DNA from 2 places in the Streptomyces sp. NPDC004647 genome. Region 2 is predicted to be linked to the other one. Evidence: riboswitches for the same ligand, from Rfam matches in the RefSeq annotation. Region 2 holds a riboswitch; the other holds the start of a gene.
The links. A riboswitch is a leader RNA that binds a small molecule or an ion and turns the genes downstream of it on or off. The one in region 2 is predicted to bind ZMP and ZTP.
Positions count from the first base shown of each region.

Region 1 (3,395 bases), on a different contig from region 2:
CGCTCCTGGCCGCCCTGCTGCTGGTGTGCCTGGTCGCCGTCCCGGTCCTCGGCCATGTGAAGCCCCAACTGGTGTCGTTCCTGCCCGCGATGCGCTACTACGCCGGCAACTGGGCGACGAGCACCTGGTGCTTCCGCAAGGGGACGGAGCAGCAGCTCAACGCGCACATCGTCAAGGCGGCCGGCACGCCCAAGGACCAGCTCACCCGGCTGTACGGAGAGGAGATGGCCGAGGTGATGCTGCACAAGGGCATGGCGTGGCGGTCCATGCACAGTCACGGCCGGGCGCTCAACGGCCTGCTCCCCCGGGCCCTGGACGACACCGAGGCGTACGACATCCGCGACGGCGAGTACATCGCCGGCACGGTCCTCGGCTGGAACTTCGGCGAGGGCCACCTGCACAACGAGCAACTGCTGGACGCCGTACAGGAGCGCTGCCGGTTCGCCGAGGGCGAGCTGCGCGTCATCGTCCTCGAATCGCAGCCCATGCACAGGCAGCGCCAGCACTACCGCGTCATGGATGCCGCAACAGGCCGCATCGAGGAGGGCTACGTGGAGGTGAGGGACATGGTCGCCCGCCAGCCGTGGCTGGCCGACGACGATGCGACGATCCCCGTCCGGGCCGTCGACGGCAGCTCGCAGCCCGCCGGCGCGCAGGTGGCGACGGCGCATGAGTGACGCCATCGTCGTCGGGGCCGGCCCCAACGGGCTGGCCGCCGCCGTCGCCCTGGCCCGGCAGGGGGTGGCCGTCACCGTCCTGGAGGCCGCCGAGGAGATCGGCGGCGGGACCAGGTCCGGCGAGCTGACCGTCCCCGGGGTGCTGCACGACCACTGCTCGGCGGTGCACCCGATGGCGGTCGGCTCCACGTTCCTGGAGTCCCTGGGCCTGGGCCGGCACGGCTTGGAGTGGATGTTTCCCGAGGTCGACCTCGCACATCCGCTGGATTCCGGCGCGGCGGGGGTGATGGTCCGCTCGGTCGAGGAGACGGAGGTCCGCCTCGGCGCGGACGGTCCGGCCTGGCGCCGGCTGTTCGGCCCGCTGGCCTCCGGCTACGACGCGCTGTCCGAGGACGTCATGCGGCCGCTGCTGCATGTGCCCCGGCACCCGTTCCGGCTCGCCCGGTTCGGCCTGTCCGCGATCCAGCCGGCCACCGCGGTGGCCCGCCGCTGGCGGACCGACGAGGCCCGCGCACTTGAGCGGTGCTTGCCATGCGCTGGTCGAGGCCCTGACGGATGCTGCTTCCGCCAGGGCCTTTGATCAGCCCACGCCCAGCTGTCGTGCCGCCGCTGCGACTGTCTGCTCGAGGAGGACGGCGATGGTCATGGGCCCGACGCCTCCCGGGACCGGAGTGATCAGACTCGCCCGGTTCCTGGCGGACTCGAAGTCGACGTCACCGACGTTGCCCGGGTTGTATCCCGCGTCGATCACCACTGCACCGGGCTTCACATAGCTGCCGGGGATGAAGCACGGTCGTCCTACCGCGGCCAGCAGAACGTCTGCTTCCCGCACGATCGAGGAGAGATCGGAGGTGCGCGAGTGGCAGTACGTCACCGTGGCGTCGCGTGCGAGCAGGAGCATTCCCGCGGGCTTGCCCAGGATGGCGCTGCGCCCCACGACGACCGCGTGCTTGCCTGCGATGTCGACGTCGTACTCGTCCAGCAGGCGCATGATTCCCTCGGGAGTGCAGGACACGAAGCCGGGCAGACCGAACCCCATCGCCGCGAAGGATTGCATCGTGACCCCGTCGACGTCCTTCTCGGGAGCGATTGCTTCGAACGCGGCGCGTTCGTCGATGTGGGGCCCCACCGGGTGCTGAACCAGGATGCCGTGCACACCGGGGTCCTGCGACAACTCGGCGACGGTGTCGACGAGGCCGCTTGTGCCGACCGAAGTGGGCAGAGCCACATGGCGTGACCGGATGCCCCCCTTCGCACACCTGGCACGCTTCATACGGACGTAGGCCACGGAAGCCGGATCTTCCCCGACCAGCACCGTCGCCAAGCACGGTGCCGTCCCGGTGTGCGATCGGATGTCCGCAGCGGCTGCGGTACTGCTCTCGACGATTCGGCGGGCAAGGCCGCTGCCGTCCATCAGGCGAGCTGTCCGTGTCTGGGCCATGTGCCACTCCTGAGCCTCACGGTGGTGGATTGCCCAGGCGCACGGCATCGACAACTGCTGTCAGACCGCTCCCCGGTGGTACCCCACCTCAGCGCCAGTCACGGCCCACCGCTCACCTTAGTAGACGCTGCTCGAAGTGAGAGGTCCGTCCAGGGACCTGTTGCCGGTAGCGGCTCCCGCGATCACAACGGCATTCGTCGGCCCGGCGGTTCAGCGGGTAGCGTCGCGGTTCATGAGTGCGGAGGAGCAGCAGAGTGCCAATCAACATCGCGGCCCCGTAGGCCGGTTGGTCTTCATGGTGCTTGACGCAGCGCAACGGGACACGGTGGCCCACTTCTGGAGCGACCTCCTCGCCCTGCCACTGCTCGACCGGGACTACCCGGCCACCGGACCGATCGCACCGGGCGCCCCGGGCCTCGCCTTCCAGCAGTGCCGGCCGCCCGAATCGGGCCGCAACCGGTTCCACATCGACCTGGCCGTCGACGACTTGGAGGAGGCGACCGACCGGGTGGTTGCGGCAGGCGGTTCGCTGGTCCGCGAGGTACTGGACGGCGACCACCCCTACCGCGTGATGCTCGACCCGGAGGGCAACGAATTCTGCCTTTCGAAGGGCCTGGCCGGTCCGGAGGACCCAATGTCGCCCTCTGAATGATCTCCGAGTAGATGCGAGTGTGGCCGATCCCCTGCCGGCTGGGATCGTCCCTCCGGCGAGCGGACCCGCCTGACCCGCTGCGTTGCTCGCGGCGCAGGAGGACAGGACCGACGAGGCGTTCCAGGACCTCAGGGATGCCATCCGCATGGAGGAGGAGACCTGACGCGAAGCCGTCGGTTCTCTCCGGTCCGGGTGCGTGTGGGTGTCTTCGTCGATGCCGTTCCGGGGTGAGGACCGCCCGGCGTCACACCCATTGCTTCCGCCTTTCAACGACCCCGGCAAGGAAGTGTGCGACAAGGTCCCGCGACTCTGCGCGGTTCAGCGCAGGGACTCACCCCACTGGAGCCGGACAGGGATGAAAGCCAGCATTCCGGGTACACCTGGGCCTCTGGCGAGTCCGTTTTCCGAAGGTGGGTGAGCGTCATGGCCGACGGGAGGTCGGAGCGCCCCGGAAAGCCTGGGAAGGCAGCGTACGACTCGGCCCCGTACGTTCCGGAAGGATCCGATCTGCAGGCGTTGCGGCAGGCCGCCGCCGGGTGCCGGGGCTGCCCGCTGTTCGAGAACGCTACACAGACCGTGTTCGGCGCCGGGAATCCCGAGCCCCGTCTCGTACTCGTGGGGGAAC
Region 1 is NZ_JBEXKU010000028.1:59,551-62,945, reverse strand. It holds gene ABZW18_RS15130 (DUF3556 domain-containing protein) at 1-677, shown strand, start outside; partial or broken gene ABZW18_RS15125 (FAD-dependent oxidoreductase) at 670-1,194, shown strand; gene ABZW18_RS15120 (bifunctional 5,10-methylenetetrahydrofolate dehydrogenase/5,10-methenyltetrahydrofolate cyclohydrolase) at 1,258-2,118, opposite strand; ZMP/ZTP riboswitch at 2,143-2,230, opposite strand; gene ABZW18_RS15115 (VOC family protein) at 2,414-2,770, shown strand; gene ABZW18_RS15110 (UdgX family uracil-DNA binding protein) at 3,194-3,395, shown strand, end outside.
Region 1: it holds a riboswitch for ZMP and ZTP, as region 2 does, so the genes downstream of both, ABZW18_RS15120 (bifunctional 5,10-methylenetetrahydrofolate dehydrogenase/5,10-methenyltetrahydrofolate cyclohydrolase) here and glyA (serine hydroxymethyltransferase) in region 2, are expected to answer to the same signal.

Region 2 (3,395 bases):
CGGTGCCGGTGCCGGAACCGGAACCGGAACCGGAACACCGACCGGAACCGGAGCGCGCGCCGCCCGGGAGAGGCGCGCGGCTGCGGGGCCGGGTGCTGCTGCGGGGCCGGATGCTGCGGCGGCGCTGGGCGCGGAAGTGGCGGCGGTTGCTGAGCCGTCAGGTCTCTAGGCCGTCGGGAGTCCCGGTGCCGGGTACGCGCTCATCAGGTCGGCGACCTCGGCGCGGATGGCGGTGAGAGCGTCCTCGTCACCCGCGCGGGCAGCGGTCACACCGCGGTCGATCCAATGCGCGACGAGCGGCATGTGCTCGGCGCCGAGGCCTCGTGAGGTCAGGGAGGGGGTACCGATGCGGATGCCGGACGGGTCGAACGGCTTGCGCGGGTCGTAGGGCACGGTGTTGTAGTTCACCACGATGCCGGCCCGGTCCAGAGCCTTCGCGGCCACCTTTCCCGGCACCTCCTTGGTGGTGAGGTCCATCAGGATCAGATGGTTGTCCGTGCCTCCCGAGACGAGATCGAAGCCGTGCTCCAGCAGTGCCCCGGCGAGGGCCTTGGCGTTGGCCACCACGGCGTGCGCGTAGTGACGGAAGGAGGGCTGGGCCGCTTCGTGCAGAGCGACCGCGATGGCGGCGGTGGTGTGGTTGTGCGGGCCCCCCTGCAGGCCGGGGAAGACCGCTTTGTCGAGAGGCTTGGCATGGGACTCACGGGACAGCAGCATCGCGCCGCGCGGGCCCCGCAGGGTCTTGTGGGTGGTGGTGGCGACGACGTCGGCGTGCGGGAACGGCGAGGGGTGCGCGCCGCCCGCGATCAGGCCGGCGATATGGGCGATGTCGGCGACGAGGACCGCGTCCACCTCGCGGGCGATCTCCGCGAACGCGGCGAAGTCGATGGTGCGGGGCACAGCGGTACCGCCACAAAAGATGATCTTCGGGCGTTCCTTGCGGGCCAGTTCCCGCACCTCGTCGAAGTCGACGAGGCCGCCCCCTTCCGATGCCGTAGCCGGCCGCACGCCGTACTGGACACCGCGGAACCAGGTGCCCGTGGCGGAGACGCCCCAGCCGTGGGTGAGGTGGCCGCCCATCGGCAGCGCCATGCCCATCACGGTGTCGCCCGGCTCGGCGAACGCCAGATATACGGCGAGGTTGGCGGGCGAACCCGAGTACGGCTGGACGTTCGCATGCTCGGCCCCGAAGACCGCCTTCGCCCGGTCGACGGCCAGGGTCTCGACTCGGTCGATGTTCTGCTGGCCTTCGTAGTAGCGGCGGCCGGGGTAGCCCTCGCTGTACTTGTTGGTCAGGACGGTGCCGGTGGCTTCGAGCACAGCCTGAGAAACATAGTTCTCGCTGGGGATCATCCGCAGCGTGTCGGCCTGGAGCTGCTCCTCAGCGGCGACCAGCGCAGCCAGTTCGGGGTCCTCGGCCGAGAGGGCGGGATGCGACAGAGAAACGGTCATGGGGTCCTCCGGGGTCGATCCGAATGTCGGTTCACGAACCCGGGGTGCCCAGGCGGGCGGCACCTCGTGGCGGCGATGGCCACACACTGCTCCCTCGTGGTTGTTTCCACGCGCTGCGCTCCGCCTCGCTCTCTCGAGCCCTGGGGAGCAAAGCCGCCAGTCGCAATGTGCCCGCACAGTCTATTGCCTGTGGCGTACTGGAGCAGTTCCGGAAGGTTTCTTCGCAATCCACCCGAGCGACGATAGAAATGAGCACCAACCCGCAGCTACACCGAACGGAGCATCCCGTGACGACTACGGAAAGCAGCATCGCCGCAGCCGAGGCGCACAGCGCGCACAACTACCACCCGCTGCCGGTCGTCGTCGCGTCCGCAGAGGGCGCCTGGATGACGGATATCGAGGGACGACGCTTCCTGGACATGCTCGCCGGATACTCCGCGCTCAACTTCGGCCACGGCAACCGGCGGCTGATCGATGCCGCCAAGGCCCAGCTGGAACGGGTGACCCTCACCTCCCGGGCCTTCCACCACGACCGGTTCGCCGACTTCTGCTGTCAGCTCGCCGAGCTGTGCGGCATGGAGATGGTGCTGCCCATGAACACCGGCGCCGAGGCCGTCGAAACAGCGGTCAAGACCGCCCGCAAGTGGGGCTACCGGGTCAAGGGCGTCCCCGACGGCCAGGCGAAGATCGTCGTTGCCCGTAACAACTTCCACGGCCGGACGACCACCATCGTCAGCTTCTCGACCGACGCCGAGGCCCGAGCGGACTACGGTCCGTACACGCCGGGCTTCGAGATCGTGCCGTACGGGGACCTGACGGCGCTCGACGCGGCGGTCACCGACAACACCGTCGCCGTACTGCTGGAGCCCATTCAGGGCGAGGCCGGGGTCCTGGTGCCGCCGACCGGCTATCTGGCGGGCGTCCGGGAGATGACCCGGGAGCGGAATGTGCTCTTCATCGCGGACGAGATCCAGTCCGGGCTGGGCCGGACCGGCCGGACCTTCGCCTGCGAACACGAGGGTGTCGTCCCCGACATGTACATCCTGGGCAAGGCCCTGGGCGGCGGTGTCGTGCCGGTCTCGGCGGTCGTGTCGTCCACGGGGGTACTGGGCGTCCACCGCCCCGGCGAGCACGGCTCCACCTTCGGTGGCAACCCGCTGGCCTGCGCGGTCGCCCTCGAGGTGATCGCCATGCTGCGTACCGGCGAATTCCAGCAGCGTGCCACCGAGTTGGGCGACCATCTGCACGCCGAGCTGAATCTGCTGATCGGCGGCGGCGCTGTGGAGGCGGTCCGTGGCCGCGGACTCTGGGCCGGGGTGGACATCGCCCCGAGCCATGGCACGGGCCGGCAGATCTCCGAGAAGCTGATGGACCAGGGCGTACTGGTGAAGGACACCCACGGCAGCACGATCCGGATCGCACCGCCGCTGGTCATCAGCAAGGAAGACCTGGACTGGGGCCTCGACCGGCTGAGGGCGGTACTCCAGAGCTGAGCACACAGCGGCACGGCAGTACGGCCTGACGGGCAGGTCGGCAGTACGGCCTGACGGCATTACGCATTGGCAGTAAGGCGGCACCGGTACGGGCCGCGGGCGCGAGGGCCTGGCCCGTACCAAGGGGGCTGCGCAGCTTTCCGGCCGCGCGGCCCCGCCGTCCGGCGTCAGTCGGACTCGCGCCGGTCGAACGACTCCGTGTCCACGATCAGTTTCTGCGGGAAGGCCGACGCGACGGTGTCCCACCGGATGAATGTGAAGTTGGTGCCCTCGCGGCCGACATCCGTCGGAGTCGCCTCTCCGTCATGGGCGACCAGGAGACCCTTCGGGAAGGCCCTCCCCAGCGGGACGTTGAGAACCGTCGACCCGTCGGAGTGCTCCACCCCGTCGGTGGCCGGGCCGTCGGTGGCCGGGCCGTCCGTGACGGCGAACGACCCGAGGTAGGGATCG
Region 2 is NZ_JBEXKU010000015.1:72,373-75,767, forward strand. It holds gene glyA (serine hydroxymethyltransferase) at 166-1,452, opposite strand; ZMP/ZTP riboswitch at 1,492-1,626, opposite strand; gene rocD (ornithine--oxo-acid transaminase) at 1,740-2,945, shown strand; gene ABZW18_RS09385 (phytase) at 3,113-3,395, opposite strand, start outside.